4 regions of the Streptomyces sp. NPDC031466 genome follow, and region 4 is predicted to be linked to each of the others. Evidence: riboswitches for the same ligand, from Rfam matches in the RefSeq annotation. Region 4 holds a riboswitch; each other region holds the start of a gene.

Region 1 (5,647 bases), on a different contig from region 4:
CGGTGCGCACGCTCACCTCGTAGCGCCCCTCTCCGGTGGCGAGTACGTCCACCCAGTCGCCGCGCGGATGTCCGCACCGGCGCTCGCAGCCGGACCAGTGGACGGGCAGGCCCCCGGCGCCGGGGACGGCGTCCGCGCGGACGTCGGCGAGGGACTTGGCGCAGCCGGGGCGTCCGGTGCAGGCGCCGACGCCGAGCCAGGGCGAGCGGGGGTCGGTGAGGAAACCGGCGTCGGCCAGTGCGCGCAGCCGCTCGCGCGCGGCGGCCTCGTCCGCGAAGCCCGGGACGACGAAGCCGCGCCACGGGGTGACCCGGATCTCCCCGCCGGGCGCGGGAAGCAGGGCACGCCACTGGGCAGCGCTCACCCGGCCGAGCCGGGCACTCACCACGACCGCGTACCCCAGGTCGGCGTCACCGATGACGCCGGGGGCGGGCGGGGCGGCGGCCGACGGGGCGCTGGGCGCGGGGGGTGCGGGCGGCGCGGAGGCAAGGGTGGACGGGATGGACGACCCGGACGCCGCGGAGGTCTCCGTCAGCCCAGAAGCCGCCCCGGCCGGCGGTCGCCCGGCGGAAGGGAACCCGCTCGGCGAGGCGTCCGGCGTCACGGGCTCCGTCGTGAGGCCCGCCGCCGCCAACGCCTCCGCCAGGTCCACGCCCCGCCCGGCCGGCAGTTCCGTCACCCGCCACGCGCCGTTGCCCGCCTCGCGGGCCGCGGCGAGGAAGGCCCCGGCCGCGGCGAGGGCGGCGCGCGGGGCGTCGGGGCCCGGGAGCCGCCGGGCGCTGTCCCCGACGCGTACCAGCGCCGTACCGCCCGATTCTGCGATCAAGGTCACATCGCCGCCGAGCCCGGCGGCATCCCCGCGCCCGTCGTCGAGAACGAAGAGGAAACGGCCGGAAAGCGCTGTCGTCCAGTCCTGCCCGCACAGGAGCCCATCCAGCTCGCGGGCCCACAACTGCACGTCGGCGTGGCCGAGTCGGTCGAGTCCCGCCAGCGGGGAGGCCACGATGTTCCGGACGCGCTCGTGGCGTTCGGAGGGCAGCAGGCCGGCGTCCGCGAGGAGCGCGGAGAGTTCGCCGCCGCAGCTCTCGCCGAGGCCGCGCAGCTCGATGTTGCCGCGCGAGGTGATGCTGTGGTTCCCGTCCGCGAGACGCTCGGCCGCGTTGGCCAGCGCCAGCGCCTGACGTACCGTCAAAAGTCCTGCGGGCAGCCGGAGTCGGGCCAGCGCGCCGTCGTCGGCGCGGTGCAGACGCAGGGCCCCGGGACAGGCGTCGCCCCGGTCGCGCACCCGATCACGTAGGGGGGATTCGCCCTGGTTCATGGAAGGTGCTCGGCTGGGCGGCATGGCGGCGAGCATACCCACGCCGATCCGGCCGGTCGCCTCCCGAGACGGGCCGTCCCGGCAGGCGGCCGCCCCACCGGCGGCGGGCAGGACTTACTATGCAGGCGGCGGCCCGCCAGGTCCGCCGACGCCAGCGACGGCGTGGGTCCACCAGGACCCGAGGGAGGAAGGCCGGTGCGAATCCGGCGCGGTCCCGCCACTGTGAGCCCCACCGAGGTGGGGCGAGCCAGGAACTCCTGCCGTCCATACGACCACCCGGGGCGCGGACACCCCGAGGAAGGCCTGCGCCCGCATGCTTCTGCTGCTGTCGACCTCCGACACCGACCTGCTCAGCGCCCGCGCGGCGGGGGGTCCGGTCGACTACCGGTTCGCCAACCCCTCCCGCCTGGACCTCGCCGAGCTGCCCTCGCTCCTGGAGGGCGCCGACCTCGTCGTCGTACGCCTCCTCGGCGGTGTCCGCGCCTGGCAGGACGGGCTCGACCAGCTCATCGCCAGCGGTCTGCCGGTGGTCGTGCTCACCGGCGAACAGGCACCCGACGCCCAGCTCATGGCCTCCTCGACGGTGCCCGTCGGCATCGCGGCCGAGGCCCACGCCTACCTCGCGCACGGCGGCCCCGCGAACCTGGAGCAGCTGGCCCGCTTCCTCTCCGACACCGTGCTGCTCACCGGCCACGGCTTCGACCCGCCGGCGCCCGCGCCGTCCTGGGGCCCGCTGGAGCGCGCCGCCCGCGACATCGAGGGCCCGACGGTCGCGGTGCTGTACTACCGCGCCCACCACATGAGCGGCAACACCGCGTTCATCGACGACCTGTGCGGTGCCATCGAGGACGCGGGCGCCCGCCCGATGCCGCTGTACGTGGCCTCGCTGCGCGCCCCCGAGCCCGAGCTGATCGACGCGCTGCGCCCCGCCGACGCCATCGTCACGACGGTCCTCGCCGCCGGTGGCACCAAGCCCGCCGAGGCCTCCGCGGGCGGTGACGACGAGTCGTGGGACGCAGGCGCGCTGACCGGGCTCGACGTGCCGATCCTCCAGGCGCTGTGCCTGACCGGGTCGCGTTCGGCCTGGGAGGAGAACGACGAGGGCGTCTCGCCGCTCGACGCCGCGAGCCAGATCGCGGTCCCGGAGTTCGACGGACGCCTCATCACCGTGCCGTTCTCGTTCAAGGAGATCGACGAGGACGGGCTCCCCGCCTATGTCGCCGACGCCGAGCGGGCGGCCCGGGTCGCCGGGATCGCCGTACGCCACGCACGCCTGAGGCACATCCCGGCCGCCGACAAGCGCCTCGCGCTGGTGCTCTCCGCGTACCCGACCAAGCACTCGCGGATCGGCAACGCGGTAGGCCTGGACACCCCCGCCTCCGCCGTCGCGCTGCTGCGCAGGCTGCGCGCCGAGGGTTACGACTTCGGCCCCGAGGCCGACATCCCCGGCCTCGTCTCGGGCGACGGCGACGAGCTGATCCGCGCGCTGATCGACGCGGGTGGCCACGACCAGGAATGGCTCACCGAGGAGCAGCTGGCCGCCAACCCCGTCCGCATCCCGGCCGCCGCCTACAAGCGCTGGTACGCGACGCTGCCGCAGGAGCTGCGGGACTCCGTCGAGCAGCACTGGGGGCCGCCGCCCGGCGAGATGTTCCTGGACCGCTCGCGGGTGGGCGACGGCGGCGACCCGGAGGGCGACATCGTGCTGGCCGCCCTGCGGCGCGGCAATCTGCTCATCCTCATCCAGCCGCCGCGCGGCTTCGGCGAGAACCCCATCGCGATCTACCACGACCCCGATCTGCCGCCTTCCCACCACTACTTGGCGGCCTACCGCTGGATCGCGGCCCCCGCGGCCGACGGCGGCTTCGGCGCCGACGCGATGGTCCACCTCGGCAAGCACGGCAACCTGGAGTGGCTGCCCGGCAAGAACGCGGGCCTCTCGGCGGCCTGCGGCCCCGACGCCGCGCTCGGCGACCTGCCGCTGATCTACCCGTTCCTGGTCAACGACCCGGGCGAGGGCACGCAGGCCAAGCGCCGCGTGCACGCCACGCTCATCGACCACCTCGTGCCGCCCATGGCCCGCGCCGACTCCTACGGCGACATCGCGCGCCTGGAGCAGCTCCTGGACGAGTACGCGCAGATCAGCTCGATGGACCCGGCGAAGCTGCCCGCGATCCGGGCGCAGATCTGGACGCTCATCCAGGCCGCGAAGCTCGACCACGACCTGGGCCTGGAGGACCGCCCGGACGACGACGGCTTCGACGACTTCCTCCTCCATGTCGACGGCTGGCTCTGCGAGATCAAGGACATGCAGATCCGCGACGGCCTGCACGTCCTCGGCACCGCCCCGGCGGGCGGCGACCGCGTCAACCTCGTCCTCGCCGTCCTGCGCGCCCGCCAGATCTGGGGCGGCACCTCCGCCCTGCCCGGTCTGCGCGAGGCGCTCGGCCTGGACGAGTCCGCGGCGACGCGCGTGAGCGCCGACGAGGCCGAGGAGAAGGCCCGCGCGCTGGTCCAGGCGATGGACGACGCGGACTGGGACCCCGCGGCCGTGGCCTCGGTGGCCGCGGGCCAGAGCGAGCAGGTCGCCGCCATCCTGGAGTTCGCGGCCCGCGAGGTCGTGCCCCGCCTGGAGGGCACCACGGCCGAACTGGACAACGCGGTACGGGCGTTGGAGGGCCGCTTCGTCCCCGCCGGGCCCAGCGGCTCCCCGCTGCGCGGCCTGGTCAACGTCCTGCCGACCGGCCGCAACTTCTACTCCGTCGACCCCAAGGCCGTCCCCTCCCGCCTCGCGTGGGAGACCGGCGAGGCCCTCGCCGACTCGCTCATCGAGCGGTACAAGAACGACAACGGCGACTACCCCACCTCCGTCGGCCTGTCCCTGTGGGGCACGAGCGCGATGCGCACGGCGGGCGACGACGTCGCCGAGGCGATGGCGCTGCTCGGTGTCCGCCCCGTCTGGGACGACGCCTCGCGCCGCGTCACCGGCCTGGAGGCCATCCCGTACGAGGACCTCGGCCGCCCGCGCATCGACGTGACACTGCGCATCTCGGGCTTCTTCCGCGACGCGTTCCCGCACACGATCGGCCTCCTCGACGACGCGGTGCGCCTCGCGGCCTCGCTGGACGAGCCCGCCGAGCACAACTACGTACGCGCCCACGCCCAGGCCGACCTGGCCGAGCACGGCGACGAGCGCCGGGCCACCACCCGCATCTTCGGCTCGCGTCCGGGCACGTACGGCGCGGGGCTGCTCCAGCTCATCGACTCGCGCGACTGGCGCACGGACGCGGACCTCGCCGAGGTCTACACGGTGTGGGGCGGCTACGCGTACGGGCGCGGGCTCGAAGGCCGGCCGGCCCGCGCCGAGATGGAGACCGCGTACAAGCGCATCGCGGTGGCCGCGAAGAACACGGACACCCGCGAGCACGACATCGCGGACTCCGACGACTACTTCCAGTACCACGGCGGCATGGTCGCGACCGTGCGCGCGCTGCGGGGCACGGCCCCCGAGGCGTACATCGGCGACTCGACGCGCCCCGAGACGGTCCGCACGCGCACGCTGGTCGAGGAGACCTCGCGGGTGTTCCGCGCGCGGGTGGTCAACCCCAAGTGGATCGAGGCGATGCGCCGCCACGGCTACAAGGGCGCCTTCGAACTCGCCGCGACCGTGGACTACTTGTTCGGGTACGACGCCACGACGGGCGTCGTCGCCGACTGGATGTACGACAAGCTCACGGAGACCTACGTCCTGGACCCGACCAACCGGCAGTTCCTCCAGGAGAACAACCCCTGGGCGCTGCACGGCATCGCGGAGCGCCTCCTGGAGGCTCAGTCGCGCGGCATGTGGGCGAAGCCCGACCCGGCGGTCCTCGAAGCGCTGCGGCAGGCCTACTTGGAGACCGAGGGCAATCTGGAGGACGAGGGCCCGCGGGCGTGAGCGGGAGCGCCGTCCGGCACCTCTATCTCGCCCGGCACGGTGAGGCCACCGCCGACGAGAGCGAGCTGACTCGGGCCGGACGGCGCCAGGCCGCGCTGCTCGGGGAGCGGCTGCGGGGCGTGCCCCTCTCCGCGATCCACCATGGGCCGCTGCCTCGGGCCGAGCAGACGGCCCGGCTGGTCGGGGAGCGGCTCGACGGGGTGCCCCTGCACCGCTGCGAGGCCGCCGGGGACTACATCCCGTACATGCCCGTACGGGACGAACTCCCGCCGGACAGCGCGGAGTCGACGCTCCAGCGGCTGGCCCGGTTCCCCGCCGAGGAGCGGGAGGGCGGGCCCGCGCTGGCCCGCGCCGCCCTGGAACGCTTCACCGGCCCGGTGCCCGGCGCCGAG
Region 2 (5,647 bases), on a different contig from region 4:
GTCCCCCTCCCAGAACCGCTTGTGCGGGGAGCGGCCCATGGCGACGATCTGCCGGACGGTGAGGTCGAAGCCCGCCTGCCCGTCCTGCGGGACGGTGGCGATGCGCCGCGCGCGGGCCTTGGCGCCGAGCCCGGCCAGATCGGCGCCGTCCAGCAGGACGCGGCCCTCGGACGGGGCGAGCGCCCCGTACACGCAGCGCAGCAGCGTCGTCTTGCCGCTGCCGTTGGGGCCGACGACGCCCACGGTCTCGCCCTCGGCGACGGTCAGGCACACGCCGTCGAGCAGCCGTGCCCCGGCGGGCGTGCGGTAGCCGACGTCCTCGGCGCGCAGCGTCACGCGGCCATCCCCTCGGGGCGGTGGCTCCCGCGCAGCAGCCACAGGAAGAACGGGCCGCCCGTCAGCGCGGTGAGCACGCCGACCGGGATGTCCTGCGGGGCGGCCACCGTGCGCGCGGCGAGGTCCGCGACGACCAGGAACACCGCGCCCATGAGCGCCGCCACCGGCAGCAGCGGGCGGTGCGCGGCGCCGACCAGCATGCGGGCGGCGTGCGGCACCAGCAGGCCGACGAACCCGATGGCGCCGCTGTACGCGACGAGGACGCCGGTCAGGAGCGAGGCGAGGACGAAGACGGCGGCGCGGAAACGGGCGGTGTCCAGGCCGAGGACGGTGGCGCCCTCCTCGCCGACGAGCAGCAGGTCCAGGGGCCGGGCCAGCGCCACCAGCAGGAGCGTGCCGACGGCCAGGACGGCGCAGGGCAGGGCCAGCATGTCCCGGCGGGCGCCGCCGAGCCCGCCGAGCGTCCAGTACAGGACTTCCTTGAGCTGCTCGGCGCTGTCCGCGGTGACGAGGATGAGGCTGGTCAGGGCGGACAGGATGGAGGAGACCGCCACGCCCGCCAGGATCAGGCGCCCGGTGGCGAGGCCCCCGCCGCCGCTCGCGGCCAGGGCGTGGACGAGGACCAGGGCGAGCAGGGCGCCCGCGAAGGACGCCGCCGGGATCGTGACGGCGGTGGACAGGCCCGCGCCGAGGCCGAGGACGCCGCCGAGCACGATCGCGGAGACCGCGCCGACGGAGGCGCCCGAGGAGACGCCGAGCAGGAAGGGGTCCGCGAGGGGGTTGCGGACGAGGGCCTGCAGGACGGTGCCGATGACCGCCAGTCCGGCTCCTACGGTGGCACCCAGGACGACTCTGGGGAGTCGCACGTCCAGGACGATGGTGCGGAACGGGGAGGGTTCCGCGCGGCCTGTCAGGATGTCCAGGACTTGGGTCGGGGGGATGTGTACGGAGCCCAGGGCCAGGCCTGCGAGTAGCGCTGCCGCGAGGGCTGCGGTCAGTCCCGTCAGGATCAAGAGGCGGTGCCCCCTGGAGTTCCGTCTGTCGCCCTTCGGGCTCGTCCTCAAACGCCGGACGGGCTGGATTTCGCCTCCCCCGGGCTGGAGTTGACCGCCGTCGGGCCGATTCCGCAGGGTGCTCACAGCTGGTCCGCCAGTTTCCGCACCGCCTCCGGGGCTCGTACTCCTGTCACCACGTCCGACAGGGGAAGCACCGCGAACCGCTTGTGCTTGATCGCGGGGACGTCCGCCAGGACCGGGTCGTCGAGGAGGCGCTTCTTCTTCTGGGCGACGCTCGTGGCGCCGTAGTCGAGGATCAGGACGACCTCGGGCCGGCGCTCGACGACGGTCTCCCAGGACGCGTCGCCGAAGGACTTGCCGAGGTCTGCGAAGACGTTGCGGCCGCCCGCCCGCTCGATGATGTCGTTGCCGATGCCCCGGCCGCCCAGCGTGAACGCGGTCTTGTCGCCGCTGTCGTAGACGAAGACGGAGGCCGGCTCGTGGCCCCGCGACTTCTCCTGGGCGGCGGCCAGTTCGCGGCGCGCGCCGCTCACCCACTTCCGCGCCCGCTCGCGCACCCCGAACGTGGCGCCCACCTCGCGCACCTCGCGGTACACGTCGTCCATGGAGACCGCCCGCTTCGCGCAGGCCTCGACGTTCAGGCGGCTCTCGATGCCGGACTTCGCGAGGGCGGAGCGAGCGCGGCCGTCGCCGGCGAGGAAGGCGCTGGCGTAACCGCCGTAGACGAAGTCGGGGTCGGCGGCGAGGAGCTTCTCGTAGGAGGGGTACTCCCCGGCGAGCACGGGGACGGACCTGTACGCCCGCTCGTACTTCGGCAGGACCTGGTCGTCGAGGTAGGCGGTGCCGACGAGGCGGTCCGCCAGACCCAGTTCCAGCATCACCTCGGTGGCGTGCTGGTTCATGGTGACGGCGCGCTCGGGGGGTGCCGCGTACGTCGTCCGCACGCCGCAGTTGGTGACGGTGTACGGGAATCCGGCGGCCTTGGCGGCGGGCCTGGCGTCACCGGGTGCGGACGAGGAGCACGCGGCGAGCGGGACGAGCAGGGCGGCGGCGGTCAGGGCGCGCAGGGCTCGGGACATGGCTGAACTGCCTCCTCCGGGGGATTTCCGCGTCCCCCGCGTTGCGTGGAGTGCGGGCGGCAGGTCAGTTCCTGACTCCCCCGCCCCGGTGCGGGGTGGGGTCACAGTGGCGGGACCGTGCCGGATTCGCACCGGCTTCCTGGCTCCCGCCGCCCGAGGATGTCGGGCTCAGTATGCCTGGACCACGCGCACCTCTTCCTCGGTGACCTCGCCGTCCACGATGCGGAACGAGCGGAACTGGAAGGGGCCCGCGTCGTCGGTGTCGGCGGTGGAGACCAGGACGTAGTGCGCGCCGGGCTCGTTGGCGTAGGTGATGTCGGTGCGGGAGGGGTAGGCCTCGGTCGCGGTGTGCGAGTGGTAGACGATCACCGGCTCCTCGTCGCGGTCGTCCATCTCGCGGTAGAGCTTGAGCAGGTCGCCCGAGTCGAACTCGTAGAACGTGGGCGAGCGCGCGGCGTTCAGCATCGGGATGAACCGCTCGGGGCGGTCGGTGCCGGCGGGGCCCGCGACCACGCCGCAGGCCTCGTCGGGGTGGTCCTGGCGCGCGTGCGCGACGATCTGGTCGTGGAGGGCCTGGGTCAGGGTCAGCATGGCAGTCAGGATAAGCAGAGGGCCCGCACCGTACCGGAATGCGGTACGGGCGGGCCCGAATGCTGGACAGGTCCCCGAGGGGCGGGTGTCAGTCCTTGGCGGCCGGCTCACCGTCGGAGGCGACGGCGGGGGTCTTGCGCTTGTTGAAGGCGGCGGCCTCCGGGTTGCGCTTCTTGAGGATCAGGTAGGAGCCCGCGAGGATCGCGACCCACACCGGAGCGGCGTACAGCGAGATCCGGTTGTCCTCGTCGATGCCCATCATCACGATGACCATGCCGATGAACAGGAGCGCGAACCAGCTCGTGTACGGGGCTCCGGGCGCCCGGAAGGTGGACTGCGGCAGCTCACCGCGGTCGGCCTTGCGGCGGTAGCGGATCTGGCACGCCAGGATCATGATCCAGGCCCACATGCCGGAGATGGTCGCGAAGGAGACGACGTAGGTGAACGCCTTGCCGGGCCACTGGTAGTTGATCCAGACGCCGACCAGCATGCACGCGGCGGAGGCGGTGGTGCCGATCAGCGGCAGGCCGTTCTTCGTGAGCCTGGTGAAGAACTTCGGGCCCTGGCCGTTGAGCGCCAGGTCGCGCAGCATGCGGCCGGTGGAGTACATGCCGGAGTTGCAGGAGGAGAGCGCGGCGGTGAGGACCACGAAGTTCACGATCGCGGCGCCGATGCCGAGGCCCATCTCCTCGAAGGCCGCGACGAACGGCGAGACGCCGGGCTTGAAGTGCGTCCACGGCACGACCGACAGGATCATGATCAGCGCGCCGACGTAGAAGACGGCGATGCGCCACGGCACGGTGTTGATGGCCTTGGGCAGGACGGTCTTCGGGTCCTTGGACTCGCCCGCGGTGACGCCGACCAGCTCGACGGCGAGGAACGCGAACATCACGATCTGCAGCGTCATCAGCGTGGAGCCGATGCCGTTGGGGAAGAAACCGCCCTGGTTCCACAGGTGGGCCACGGAGGCGGTGTCACCGGCGTCGGAGAAGCCGATGGTGAGGATGCCGACGCAGATCAGGATCATGCCGATGATGGCGGTGACCTTGACCATCGAGAACCAGAACTCCAGCTCGCCGAAGAGCTTCACGGAGATGAGGTTCGCGCCGTACAGGATGACCGTGAAGATCAGCGCGTAGGCCCATTGCGGGACGGAGCCGTGGGTCCAGTACTGCATGTACTGGGCGGCCGCGGTGACTTCCGTGATGCCGGTGACGACCCAGAAGAGCCAGTACGTCCAGCCGGTCACGAAGCCGAAGAACGGGCCCATGAATTCGCGCGCGTACTCCGAGAAGGAGCCCGACACGGGGCGGTACATGAGGAGCTCGCCGAGCGCCCGCATGATGAAGAAGATGACGAGGCCCGCGATGGCGTACGCCAGGATGAGGCTGGGGCCCGCCTTGTGAATGGCCTTGCCCGCGCCGAGGAACAGGCCGGTGCCGATGGCACCGCCGATCGCGATCATCTGGATCTGCCGGGCCCCCAGACCGCGCTGGTAGCCCTCGCCGCCGGCGGCCTGCCCGGCACCATCGCCGTCGTGCCCGTCGTGCTGCTCTTCGACCTGCACTGAGGTCATGGTGACGCCTTTCTCCATGCTGATCCGCGCCCGCGTCTCGCGTTGATGGCTGCGGATCAGGTCCTGATCCCCCCGGATATGTATGGAGTGCTACCGGCGGTCTGCCGGCCCGAGCGCCCTCGGTGACATGGGTGGCGTCACCGAGCGGTCGTGAAGATTTATCACGGCGGCAACAGTGAGGGAATCGGCCACCTGTGGCGCACACCACAGGGAGAAGCGGACAAAGTCCGCCTTGGTGCGTATAACCGGACAATGAAGTGACGGGATCGTTATCCGGATTTGAGCGTCCGCTGAGCGAACGGACCGCCATGTGAACAGAAGGTGTCCTGTACAGCAAATACAGCTGTCCCGTACACCGATTTTTGGCCCCGCTCAGCCCAGCAACGTCCCGACCAGCGTCTCCTGCAGTCCGCCGAGCCAGAGATACGCCATCACCATCGGCTTGCGCGGGTCCGAGTCCGGCAGCCGGTAGAGCAGGTCGGCGTCCTCCTCGTCGGTGACCTCCAGGCGCGTGCCGATCGCGAGCCGCAGGTCATTGAGTGCCCCGAGCCAGTGCCGCGACTCCTCGACCGACAGCTTCAGGACAGCTCCGCCCTCGCCCGGGGACGCCATCGCGTCCAGCGAACGGATCACGACCAGCGCGTCGTCCCGCTTCTTGGCCCGCAGGTCGTTCTCCGTGAACCGGCGGAACTCGGCCGAATACGCTCGCAGTTCCTCCTCGCGCCCGATGTCCCCGGTCGCACTGCCGGGGCCCCCGTACGCGTCCGGCAGCAGGCGCTGCATCACGGGGTCGGCGGGCGGCTCGCTCGGCCCCTCGGCGAACAGCTCGGCCAGCGGGTCGTCGCCGGGCTCCCCGCCGGGGCCGGGGCCGATCAGCTCCAGGAGCTGCACGGCGAGGGAACGGATGATCGAGGTCTCGACCTCGTCGAGCGCGACGGCGGCGCCGCCCCCGGGGATCGGTTCGAAGTGTCCAGGCATCAGATGCGTCGCTGCTTCCGGTCCGCCGCTACTTGCGGTCCTGCTGAAGGGTGGCCCACAGCCCGTACCCG
Region 3 (5,647 bases), on a different contig from region 4:
ACGGCAGGCTGCTCAGGACGAACGACGCGTTGTGCATCATGCTCGGCCGCCCCGCCTCGGCGATGCGGCGGTACTCCTTGGCCGATCTCGTCCACCCGGAGGACATCGGGACTCTGCTGCGCACGTCGCCGCAGGGCGGGTACGGAGAAGTCCGGCTGGCCCGGCGTGACGGCACCTACGTCCCGGTGAGGCTCCGTACCTCGATCGTGGCCGACGTGTCCGACGGCCCGCTTTTCCAGCTGTCCCACATCGACGAGATCCACCCGGCCCCCAGCCCCGAGCCGGCGGTTCCGGCACCTGTCGGGGCCGCGCGGACCGAGTCGTTCGGCTCACCGGAGGGCAGGGAGCCGAACGAGCAGGCCAGGGGCGAAGACGCGCAGACCGTACGGTGGGCGTGGCCCTTTCCGACGCGCCTCGGGCGCGGCTGGTCGCGCCGCTTCCGCCAGGACGGCGGGACCGGACGGTAGGGCGTCCCTTTCAAGGGCCGGTCGTACGCGCCTGGCCTGGTCCGGGTGCGCGGCTTCGCAGGAAGCGGATCGATGGGGCCGGTGGGCGGCCGTCCTGGGGCGGCTCCCCCGGTGTCACCACCGCGCGCACCCCGTAGACCTCGGCGATCAGCTGCTCCGTGATCACCTCCGCCGGGGTGCCCGCCGCGTACGCCGTGCCCTCCTTCAGGATCAGCACGTGGTCGCAGTACATCGCCGCCAGATTGAGGTCGTGCAGCGCGATCACGCTGGTGAGGGGGAGCTCGGCGACCAGCGCGAGCAGCTCCAGTTGGTGCTGGACGTCCAGGTGGTTGGTCGGTTCGTCCAGGAGGAGTTCGCGGGGTTCCTGGGCCAGCGCGCGGGCGATCTGCACCCGCTGGCGTTCGCCGCCGGAGAGCGTGTGCCAGGACTGGGCCGCCCGCTCGGTGAGGCCCGTGTGCTCCAGCGCCTCCCGCACCGCCCGCTCGTCGTCGGGCGTGGGGGCCGACCATGCCCGACGGTGCGGGACGCGACCCAGGCGTACGACATCCCGTACCGTCAACTCCACCTGCGTGGACGCGTGTTGCTCGACCACGGCGATGCGGCGCGCCACCGCCCGGCGGGGCGTGTCGGCGAGCGGACGGCCGTCCAGGGTGACCACCCCGGCGGCGGGCGCGAGGACTCCCGCGAGGAGGCGCAGCAGCGTGGACTTTCCGGAGCCGTTGGGGCCGAGGAGGCCCACGGTGGCGCCGGACGGCGGGGCGAGGCTGACGCCGTCCACCACGAGCCGGCCACCGGCCTCGCGGGCGACGCGATCCGCGCGCAGGCCGCGCCTGCTCCCGGCCGGCCCTTCCCGACCTCCGGACCCGACCGGCGCTTCCCGAACCCCGGGCCCAGGCGGCATCTCCCGGCACCCGAGCCCGTGCGCCGCCTCGGGCGTCCCGTCGGGCGTCGTCTCGGGCGTCACGTCATACGACCTCTCGGGCCTCACGTCGTCGCCCCCCGCGTCCGGTACAGCACCAGCACGAACGCCGGTACGCCGATGAGTGACGTCACCACGCCCACCGGGACCTCCTGGGGATCCAGGGCCGTACGGGCCAAAGTGTCCACCCAGACCAGGAAGAGCGCCCCGGCCAGTGCCGTGACCGGCAGCAGGCGGGCGTGGCCCGAGCCGGCGAAGGCGCGGGCCGCGTGCGGCAGGACCAGGCCCACGAAACCGATGGCGCCCGCCGAGCTGACCAGCGCGGCGGTCAGCAGCGCCGTCACGCAGAGCAGCACGAGCCGGGTGCGCGCCACGTGCACGCCCAGTGTCGCCGCCGCCTCCTGGCCGAACGCAAACGCGTCGAGCGTACGGGCGTGGCCGAGGCAGACGGCCAGCGCCACGGCGAGGACGGCGGCGCACAGCCACACGTCCGTCCAGCCCGCCCCGCTGAGCGAGCCCAGCAGCCAGAACAGCACGCCCCTGGTGGTCTCCGCGTCACCCGCCGTGAGGATGACGAACGACGTCAGCGCGGAGAAGAGCTGCAGCGCGGCCACGCCGGACAGCACCACCCGGTCCGTCGTCCCGCCCAGCGTGTGGCTCAGGAGCAGGACGAGCGCGAAGGACAGGAGCGCGCCCACGAAGGCGCCCGCCGAGATGGACACCGCTCCCCCGCCCACCCCGAGGACGACGACCGCGACGGCCCCCGTGGACGCCCCGGACGACACCCCGAGCACGAAGGGGTCCGCGAGGGGGTTGCGGAGCAGGGACTGCATGACCGCCCCGCACACCGCGAGACCCGCGCCGCAGACGGCGGCGAGCAGGGTGCGGGGCATCCGCAGGTTCCAGACGATGCCGTCCCTGAGGGGGGTGAGGCGCGACTCGCCCCAGCCGAGGTGCGCGGCGAGCACCGACCACACGTCGGGGACGGAGATCTCGGCGGGGCCGATGGTGACGGCGACCGCCACGGACAGCGCGAGCGCCGCGCACGCGGCCAGCCACAGCAGCCCCTGCCGGGCGGGTGCGGCCACGCTCATGTGGTGAGCCCGAACTTCCGCAGCCCGGCCGCCACTTGCTCGATGCCGTCGACGGTACGGATCGTGGGGTTCATGGCCTGGCCGCTGAGCCGGACGTACCACTTCTTCTTTACGGCGGTCAGGTTCTTGGTCGCCGGGTTGGTCTCCAGGAACCTGATCTTCGCCTCGGCGCTCTCGGCGGACTGCGACCTGCGGGTGAGGTCGCCGATGACGAGGACGTCGGGGTCGCGGTCGGCGACGGTCTCCCAGTTGATCTGGGGCCACTCCTCGCGGGTGTCGTCGAAGACGTTCTTCGCGCCGAGTTCGCGGGTGATGATGCCGGGGGCGCCGCAGCAGCCCGCCATGTACGGGGCGTCGGAGTTGGCGAACCAGTACAGGATCGTCGCGTCGGACGCCTTGATGTCCTTCGTGGCCTTCGCGACGCGGCCCTTCAGGTCGGCGATCAGCCGCTCGCCGCGCTGTCGCACGCCGAACACCTTCGCCAGGTCGCGGATCTCGCCGTAGACGGTGTCCATGGTGAGGGTCCGCACGCGTTTGCCGTCGCCGCCGCCGTCGTTGTCCTTGCCCGCGCAGTCGGTGGGCGAGACGTAGACGGGCACGCCGAGGTCGGTGAACTTCGCGCGGTCGGCGACGCCGCCCTTGCCGACGGTGTAGAGGAAGGAGGCGCTGACGAAGTCCGGTTCCTTGGCAAGGACCTTCTCCAGGGAGGGGTAGCGGTCGGCGAGCCGCTCCACCTTCGCGTTGTCCTTCTCCAGGTTCTTCGCGACCGGGTCGGTCCAGGTGCCGGTGCCGGCCATGCGGTCGGCGAGCCCGAGGGAGAGCAGGATCTCCGTGGAGCCCTGGTCGAGCGAGACGGCGCGCTGGGGCGGGGCCGTGACCTGCACGTTTTTGCCGCAGGAGGCGACGGTGACGGGGTAGCCGTCGGCGCCTTTGCCCGCGGGCTCCGGTGCCGAGCCGCCGCCGCAGGCGCTGAGCGCGAGCGTGCCGGCCGTGAGGAGTCCGGCACAGCGCAGGACGGGTGTACGGGCTTTCGAGGACACGCGATCCCTTGGGTGTCACGGCTCATACGCGGAGCCTGGTCTGCGTCACGACCTTCGCCGCCCGGTGTGCGGGCGAAGGCGCCAGCAGGTCTTCGGACTCGGGATCGACCGGGCGGGGCGCCTTCCCGGGCGTCGTGAGACGCCCAGTGGCCGTGGCCCCGCCCGTCCCCCTCACCGCTGCGCGTCAGTTCCGGATTCGCACCGGATTCCCTGGCCCAGGTGTGGGTTTGACTGGCTTGCGCAAGTTATCACGCGTGCTCACGGGGTCGGTCCGGGCCTCGGCTCGCCCCGGTAGGAGCCGAAGGACCAGTGGTTTCCCTCTGGGTCCGCGACGGCGAACTCGCGGCCGCCGTACGGTTTGTCCTCGATCTCGGCGATGACCCGCACGCCCGCCTCGGTGAGGCGGCGGTACAGGTCCTCCACCCGGTCGGTGACGACGTAGGCGCTCGCGGTGCCGGGTGTGCCGCAGGTGCCCTCGGTGGCGGGGTCGTGGGAGCCGAGCATGACGCCGCCGCCCTCGGGCCAGTCGAGCTGGGCGTGGACGACGCGGCCGCCGTCCTCGTAGACGGCCGTGCGCAGGAAGCCGACGGTGCCGACGAGGAAGTCGATCAGCGCGGGGGCGTCCTCGGCCTGGAGGCCCGGCCAGATGGTGGGGGCCGGCGCGGCGGGGGCGGGGGGCGGTGTGGGGTTGGGTGTGGGGTTCGGTGTGGTGTTCATGTCCTTCACTCTTCGCCCTCGCCGTGTGCCCCGGCTTGGATGTTCCGGCACTCTTCGGCGAGCCAGCCGGTCGGGCTCGTCCCCGTGTACTGGCGGAAGTCGCGTACGAGGTGGGAGTGGTCGCAGTAGCCGGTGTCGGCCGCGACCCGGGCGAGGTTCGGCGGGCCGCCCGCCGCGACGGCGCGGACCACGGCGTCCTTCGCGTGCTGGAAGCGCATCAGGCGGGCGGCCTGCTTGGGGCTCAGCCCGGTCTCGGCGCGGAAGAGCGCGGTCAGGCGGCGTTCGCTGAGCGCGACGTGCCGGGACAGGGCGCCCAGCGTGCCCGCGCCGCGGTGCCGGGCCAGCCAGGCCCAGGCCTCGGCGACCTCGGGGCGTACGGACCCGGCGGTCCGTTCGGTGGCCGCGCGCCGCCGCAGGTAGGCGGACAGGGCGGCGAAGCGGTCCTCCCAGTGGTCCAGCTCGCACAGCCGCTCGCGGAGGTCGGCGGCGCGCTCGCCGAACACGTCGGTGCCGGCGACGACGGGCTGTCCGGTCAGCGCTCCGGCGGGCAGGCCGAGGAGGGCGCGGGCCGCCAGCGGGTGCACGGCGAGCTGGATGCCCGCCTCGTGCTCGGGCTGGACGACGTACACGGGGCTCTGGTGCAGGCCGCCCACGACGATGTCGGTGCGGGCGGCGTCCGCGCCGCTCGCCTGGTCGGGGGTGTCGCCGCCGGCGATGGTGCCGTCCAGCGAGAAGATCACCGTCAGGTGGGGCGAGGGCAGGCCCCGGTGCAGGGCGGGGCGCTGTCCCGCGGTGCGGTAGCCGACCGCGGAGACGACCATGCCGTCGAGCCGGGGGACGGCTCTGACGAACTCACGGGAGCCCATGCGGCCAGTATGGGCGATGTGATCGCCGTCCGCTGCGGGCCCCTCCCGGCACCCGCCGCCCCCGCCCTTGCCCGCCGCTCTCCCGGGCCCGGCGTCCCTCTCCGCTACCCGCCTCCGCCTCCCCCCATGCCGCCGCCGCACGGTGACGTCGATCATGGGAATCGGCCCCCGGGGGCCCATAGAGTTGCGCGCCGCTCCGAACGGGGCGCACTCCGCTCGCAGGGAACGGCAGGGACACAGAGACATGGCAGCAGTACGGGTGAAGAGCAGGCCGGCCCTCATCGCCACCGTGGGCGCGCTGGCCGCCGCCGTCCTCGCGGGCAGCGCGCTGTGGCCGACGAACGAGGCGTCCGCCGCCGACACCTCGGCGGCCACCGCCCGCGAGCTGTCGCACTGGCCGAAGCCCGTCGCGAAGCGGCTCGGCGAGGTCATCGCCGCGAACGACCACAAGGGCGCGTACGCCGTCTTCGACGCGGACAACACGACGTACCGCAACGACCTGGAGGAGTCGCTGCTGCCCTTCCTGGAGATGAAGGGTGTCCTG
Region 4 (5,647 bases):
CGACTGCTGTGCGCCGCCACGTCGATGGGCAGCACTGCCGGTCAGAGCTGCCCGGTCTTGGGCTCGGCGCCCTCGTCATCCGGGAGCTGCTCGGCGTGGGCCTCCTGTGCCTGCCGGCGTTCGGCGCCCTGCCTGCGGCCCTTGCGCAGGCCGAAGTAGTACGCGAGGACGCCGGCGCCGAGGGCCGCCTGGAGGGCGAAGAGCGCGGATTCGATTTCACCAGAGGGGGGCTCGTACAGGGGTGAGAACCACGGTTTGTAGTCCGGCTCGAGTTCGGTGATCGCCGTCTCCGCCTGGGCGTCGGCGCCGGTGAACGGTTCCTTTTTGTGGTCGCCGAGCCCGAGCGCCAGGGGCAGCACCGCGAGCGCCGCCACGACCACGAGCAGCAGGAGGTTGATCTTCGTGTTCCGGCTCATCATGCGCTGGCCTCCCTGTGCGTCTCGTGCGCCTGCTGCTTCGCGGGGGTCTCCTGCGTCGCGGGGGTCTCGTGCGGCGTGGCGGGCCGTTCGGCCTGCGGCAGCACGCCGAGCCGCGCCAGTTCGCCCCTGCTGGACTGCACGAGCAACCGCATGACCAGGACGGTGAGCAGCCCCTCGCTGACGGCGAGGGGGATCTGCGTGACGGCGAAGATCCCGCCGAACTTGCCCAGCGCGCCGAGGAAGCCGCTGCCGGGGTCCGGGAACGCCAGGGCCAGCTGGACACTGGTGACGCAGTACGTGGACAGGTCGGCGACGAAGGCCCCGAAGAACACGGCGGCCATCAGCGGCACGTCGAACCGCCTGAGCAGCCGGTAGACGGCGTAGCCGGCCCACGGCCCGACGATCGCCATGGAGAACACGTTGGCGCCCAGGGTGGTGAGCCCGCCGTGGGCGAGCAGCAGGGCCTGGAACAGCAGTGTGATGGTGCCGAGCACCGCCATGATCGGCGGCCGGAACAGGATCGCGCCCAGTCCGGTGCCCGTCGGGTGCGAGCAACTGCCCGTCACGGACGGGATCTTCAGGGCGGAGAGAACAAAGGTGAAGGCCCCGGCGGCTCCCAGGAGCAGGGTGCTCTCGGGGTGTTCCTTGACCTCACGGGTCAGACAACGGACTCCGTGGACGACGAACGGCGCGGACGCTACGCCCCAGGCGATCGCGTGCGCCGGCGGGAGGAAACCCTCGGCTATGTGCATGGCTCAGCAGACCCTCTCCAGCACCTCGTGGATGGACAACGTGCCTTGGCCGGTCTCCTGGCTGACGGGTCGTACCGACCGGACTCCGCCTTCCCGGGCACATGTGTGCCCAGTGGCTGCCGCGAGGGCTGGAGCCGGACTTCCCGATCACAGTGGCGAGGGCCGCACCGGCATCACACCGGATTTCCCGTTCACCAAGGCGTGGTGACATTAGTGCGCGACGGAGGGGCCTGACAACTTGCCCGGGCGATTCCGATCGTGGTCAGACGAGCCCGACACCCTGCGGGAACGGCCCCACGAGGACTCCCGGTTCGCTCGAGCAACGCCCGTGCGGCGTGTCGGCAACACGAGAGCGACGCGTTCACTCGATCGTGAGTTTCGGCCGGGCCGCACCCTGCGGGTGGTCATCCTGTGAGCGGCGACACGAGACGGTGGCCGGGCGGATGGGCCCCGGCGGAATGTCCTCCTGGGGGAAATGTCATGACGCGGGAAGCGAGCCGCATCGTCGGCTTCGGCGAGCGGGCGGTGCTGCTGGCGGCGGGGCTGGCCGACCTCGGGGTCAGCACGCTGGGCACGGCGGTGGGTACGGTACGAGGGCTGCTGCACCGCTCGGACGCGGCGGACCTGGCGGCGGACGCCGAGCACGATCTGCTGGCGCGCGGGCGCCTCGTGCGGGACCGGTACGCGGCGGTGCCCCCGGCCCACCTGGAGATCCTGGCCCGGCGCGCGCTGGCTCGGCGGGCCGCCGATGGCGTCTGACCTGTGGGAACCCGCACGGTTCAAGGACCGCGTCGACGCGGTGCTGCGTGAGTTCGTCGGCCAGGAGGCCGAGCGCTTCGCGGACGTCGATCCCCTCCTTCATCCGGTGGCCGAGCAGCTGGCGGCGGCCGTCGCGGACGGCAAGCGGCTGCGGGCGGCCTTCTGCTACTGGGGCTGGCGCGGGGTGGGCCAGCCCGACAGTGACGCGCTGGTGCGGGCGGCGGCCTCGATGGAGCTGGTGCACGCCGCCGCGGTCGTGCACGACGACCTCATCGACGACAGCCCGCTGCGGCACGGCCGCCCCACCGCCCATGTGGCCCTGCGGGGCTGTGTGCCCGACCGGCCCCGCGCGTCGGCCGACGGCAGGTCGCTGGCGATGCTGGTGGGCGATCTGCTGATGGGGCTCGCCGGGCAGCTGTTCGCCGCCAGTGGTCTGCCCGCCGCCTATCTGGCCCGGGCCCGCCCCCTGTGGTCGGCGCTGGCCCGGGAGCTGATCGCGGGCGAGTGCCTGGAGATCCTACGCACAGGAGCCGACCCCGACACCGCGGCCTCGCTGAAGGTGATCCGGTACAAGACCGCCAAGTACACCGTCGAGCAGCCCCTGTTGATCGGCGGGGCGCTGGCGGGTGCGGCCGGCCGGCTGCGGGCGGGCTACACCGCGTACGGCCTGCCGCTGGGTGAGGCGTTCCAGTTGCGCGACGACCTGCTCGGCCTGTTCGGCAGCCCCGAGCGCACCGGCAAGGCCAACGCCGACGACGTGCGCGGGCACCGGCCGACGGCCCTGCTGGCCGAGACCTGGCGCCTGGCCGGAGCCGGTCAACGGGATCAACTGCGTGCCCTGCTGGGCCGGCCCGATCCGGGCGCGGCGGATCTGCACGCCGTCCGCGAGGTGATGTGCGCGCTCGGGGCGCCCGACCGTATCGAGGACATGATCTCCGTCCGGGTCGAGGAGGCCCTGGACGCCCTGCACGAAGCGGACCTGCCGACACCCGCCGCCAAGGCCTTGACCGATCTGGCGCATGCGGCGGCGGCCCGCCTGTCCTGACCCCCGCGTGGGACGGCGGCCACCCGGTCCTCGGCCTGCCTCCCTCGGCCGTGGCCATCACCTTGGAAGACGAGGAACCCTGTCATGCTGTACACCGAGGCATCGATGAACGCCTTGCGCGAACCCGGGGACGAACTGGCCGATGCCACCGTCGCCACGCTCTTCGAGCGCGGGGAGGTCGGCAAGTTCAACACGTTGATGCGTTACGTCTCCACCGCCGGCTCTCCCCTGCCGGACGGGCTGCCGGACGTCGCCAGGGACTATCTGGCGGCCACCAGCCATCCCCCGCCGTGGGTGGACTGGGGCGAGATGGAGAAGGCCCGGCTGTTCTTCATCGACAACAACGTGCACATCTCCACGGCCCTGTCCTTCGCCTCCATGCCCGCCTGCTACGTCGTGCCGGTCGTGGCGAAGCTGCTGTCGACGACCCACGGACTGGCGTACCCCTCCAGGCGGATGGCGGAGACGGGCCAGTTCACCGTCTACCTGATGCGGCCCGACGCCTTCGAGGCGGGCAGCCGTTTCATCCCGGCCGCGCAGAAGGTCCGGCTGCTGCACGCCTCCATCCGGCATCACCTCAAGCGGGAGAACCGCTGGGACACCGCGGTGTTCGGGACACCGATCTGCCAGGAGGACCTGATCGGCGGGCAGATGTTCTTCTCGCTGCTCGTGCTGGACAGCCTGCACCGGCTGAACATCCACATGTCGACAGAGGGTGCAGAGGCGTACTACTACGCCTGGCGTGTGGTCGGGGCGATGCTCGGCATCGACCAGGAGGCCGTACCGAAGACACTCGACGAGGCCCGGCAATTCCTCGACCTGTACATGATCCGTCACATGGGGCCCTCCGCGGAAGGCGTCCATCTGACCCGGCAGCTCATCGACCTGTACGAGGAGGTCGTGCCCGGCACCTTCTTCGACCCGATCGTCTCCGCCCTCATCCGCCACCTCGTCGGTGACACCTGCGCCGACTGGCTGGGCGTGCCGAGCACCGCGTGGGACACCGTGGTCAAGACCGTGCCCCGCCTCCTGGGGGTGCTGGAGACGATCGAGGACCGCTCGCCGCTGGGCGCCTGGGCGCTGGACCGCCTCGGCAGCCTCACCGCGACCCTGGAACTGTCCTCCCTCACCCGCGGGCGTGTCATGCACTACGCCATTCCGGAAGACCTCAGGAAGGAGTACGGCGTCTCCGGCTCGGTGCCCCGCACCGGCCGGTGGACCCCGCCGCCGTCCACGGTCTCCTGATCGGGCCCCGGGAGCGCGGTTCAGCCGGCGGTGCCGGAACGGATGGCGAAGACCTGGTCCAGGCCGGCGACGGTGAGGATGCGCAGGGTGTTGGCCGGGACGTCGACCAGCGTGAGGTCGGCGCCCGCCGCCTGGGCCCGCTGTCGGGCGGCGAGCAGGGCGGTGATGCCGCTGGAGTCGCAGAAGTCCAGGCCGGACAGGTCGATGACCAGGCTCTGGCCGCTGCTCAGGGCCAGGGTGTGGAGCTGATCGCGCAGGTCCGCGGACCGCTCGTAGTCGAGCGCGCCACTCACGTGCAGCACGGGACCGGATTCGGCGTCCTGGCGAGTGATGTTCAGTGGGCTCATCTCACTGCTTCGGTGTCGGACGGGCACTCGGGCGGGCGGGGACGCCGAGCGCGAGCAGGGCGGTGTCATCGTCCAGGCCCTCACCGAAGCCCTCCAGCAGCTTGGCCAGGGAGGTGATCACCGCATCGGCCGAGGTGGAGAGGGCGTCGTCGAAGAAGGCGCGCAGGGCGTCGTCGCCGAACATGCTCTCGCGGCTGCGTCCGGCGCGGGCCTCGGTGAGCCCGTCGGTGTAGAGCAGAAGCGTGTCGCCGGGACCGAGCGTGGCCTCCGCCGTGCTGAAGGGCGCGTCCGGCAGGGCGCCCACGAGCAGGCCCCCCGGGGTGGGGACGTAGTCGGTGTCGCCTGCCGCTCTTACGACCAGCGCCGGCGGGTGCCCGCCGGAAGCCAGCCGGATGGTGGCGCGCTCCCCGTCCGGTTCTATGACGCCGAAGATGGCGGTGCAGTAGCGGGGGTCGCCCCCGGCGGTGTAGCGGTCGTGCAGGACGGCGTTCAGGGTGGCGAGCGCCACGGCGGGCTCGGGGTCGTGCAGGGCGGCGGCGCGCAGGGTGTAGCGCGTCAGCGAGGTGAGCGAGGCCGCCTGGGGGCCCTTGCCGCACACGTCGCCGAGGAAGAACGCCCACCGTCCCCCGCCCAGGGGGAACAGGTCGTAGAAGTCGCCGCCCAGGAGGTCCGGGGAGGCGGTGTGGTAGTAGACCGCCGTCTCGAGGCCGGGCACGTCGGGCAGCATGTCGGGGACGAGGGTCTGCTGGAGGGCTGCGAGCGCGTCCGCGAGCCGTTCGCGGTCGGCCTCGGCCTGCCGGCGCGCCTGCTCGGCCTCCGCGCGCGACCGCTCGGCCTCGGCGTGTGCTTCCTCGGCCTCGGCCCGGGCCTGTTCGGCCTCCTGGCGCCGGCGCAGGAGTTCCTGCTCGTAGGCGCGCCGGTCGGAGGCGTCGAAGACGGTGGTACGGATCAGCAGCGGCTCGCCGTGGCTGCCGTGCTTGACCAGGGAGGAGACCAGGACCGGCAGCCGGCGCCCGTCGGTGGCCTTCATCTCCAGCGCGATGCCGCCCAGCTCACCCTGCATGCGCAGCAGCGGGGCGA

The links. Region 4 has a riboswitch for cobalamin ahead of ACZ5GP_RS09745 (energy-coupling factor ABC transporter permease). Riboswitches for the same ligand answer to the same signal wherever they lie in the genome.
Region 1: it holds a riboswitch for cobalamin, as region 4 does, so the genes downstream of both, cobN (cobaltochelatase subunit CobN) here and ACZ5GP_RS09745 (energy-coupling factor ABC transporter permease) in region 4, are expected to answer to the same signal.
Region 2: it holds a riboswitch for cobalamin, as region 4 does, so the genes downstream of both, ACZ5GP_RS18500 (ABC transporter substrate-binding protein) here and ACZ5GP_RS09745 (energy-coupling factor ABC transporter permease) in region 4, are expected to answer to the same signal.
Region 3: it holds a riboswitch for cobalamin, as region 4 does, so the genes downstream of both, ACZ5GP_RS04200 (ABC transporter substrate-binding protein) here and ACZ5GP_RS09745 (energy-coupling factor ABC transporter permease) in region 4, are expected to answer to the same signal.

Annotation. Positions count from the first base shown of each region.
Region 1 is NZ_JBVIJT010000011.1:300,496-306,142, forward strand. It holds gene ACZ5GP_RS27680 (cobalamin biosynthesis protein CobG) at 1-1,354, opposite strand, end outside; cobalamin riboswitch at 1,469-1,588, shown strand; gene cobN (cobaltochelatase subunit CobN) at 1,632-5,255, shown strand; gene ACZ5GP_RS27690 (histidine phosphatase family protein) at 5,252-5,647, shown strand, end outside.
Region 2 is NZ_JBVIJT010000007.1:122,609-128,255, reverse strand. It holds gene ACZ5GP_RS18510 (ABC transporter ATP-binding protein) at 1-378, opposite strand, end outside; gene ACZ5GP_RS18505 (FecCD family ABC transporter permease) at 333-1,349, opposite strand; gene ACZ5GP_RS18500 (ABC transporter substrate-binding protein) at 1,472-2,431, opposite strand; cobalamin riboswitch at 2,477-2,596, opposite strand; gene ACZ5GP_RS18495 (M67 family metallopeptidase) at 2,600-3,022, opposite strand; gene ACZ5GP_RS18490 (amino acid permease) at 3,111-4,598, opposite strand; gene ACZ5GP_RS18485 (DUF2017 domain-containing protein) at 4,971-5,576, opposite strand; gene clpS (ATP-dependent Clp protease adapter ClpS) at 5,605-5,647, opposite strand, start outside.
Region 3 is NZ_JBVIJT010000002.1:305,795-311,441, reverse strand. It holds gene ACZ5GP_RS04215 (caspase, EACC1-associated type) at 1-467, shown strand, start outside; gene ACZ5GP_RS04210 (ABC transporter ATP-binding protein) at 478-1,368, opposite strand; gene ACZ5GP_RS04205 (FecCD family ABC transporter permease) at 1,452-2,480, opposite strand; gene ACZ5GP_RS04200 (ABC transporter substrate-binding protein) at 2,477-3,520, opposite strand; cobalamin riboswitch at 3,587-3,771, opposite strand; gene ACZ5GP_RS04195 (VOC family protein) at 3,779-4,237, opposite strand; gene ACZ5GP_RS04190 (helix-turn-helix domain-containing protein) at 4,243-5,103, opposite strand; gene ACZ5GP_RS04185 (haloacid dehalogenase-like hydrolase) at 5,348-5,647, shown strand, end outside.
Region 4 is NZ_JBVIJT010000004.1:208,684-214,330, forward strand. It holds gene cbiQ (cobalt ECF transporter T component CbiQ) at 1-35, opposite strand, end outside; gene ACZ5GP_RS09740 (energy-coupling factor ABC transporter substrate-binding protein) at 42-416, opposite strand; gene ACZ5GP_RS09745 (energy-coupling factor ABC transporter permease) at 416-1,171, opposite strand; cobalamin riboswitch at 1,202-1,385, opposite strand; gene ACZ5GP_RS09750 (polyprenyl synthetase) at 1,652-1,930, shown strand; gene ACZ5GP_RS09755 (polyprenyl synthetase family protein) at 1,920-2,975, shown strand; gene ACZ5GP_RS09760 (oxygenase MpaB family protein) at 3,060-4,220, shown strand; gene ACZ5GP_RS09765 (STAS domain-containing protein) at 4,241-4,567, opposite strand; gene ACZ5GP_RS09770 (PP2C family protein-serine/threonine phosphatase) at 4,569-5,647, opposite strand, start outside.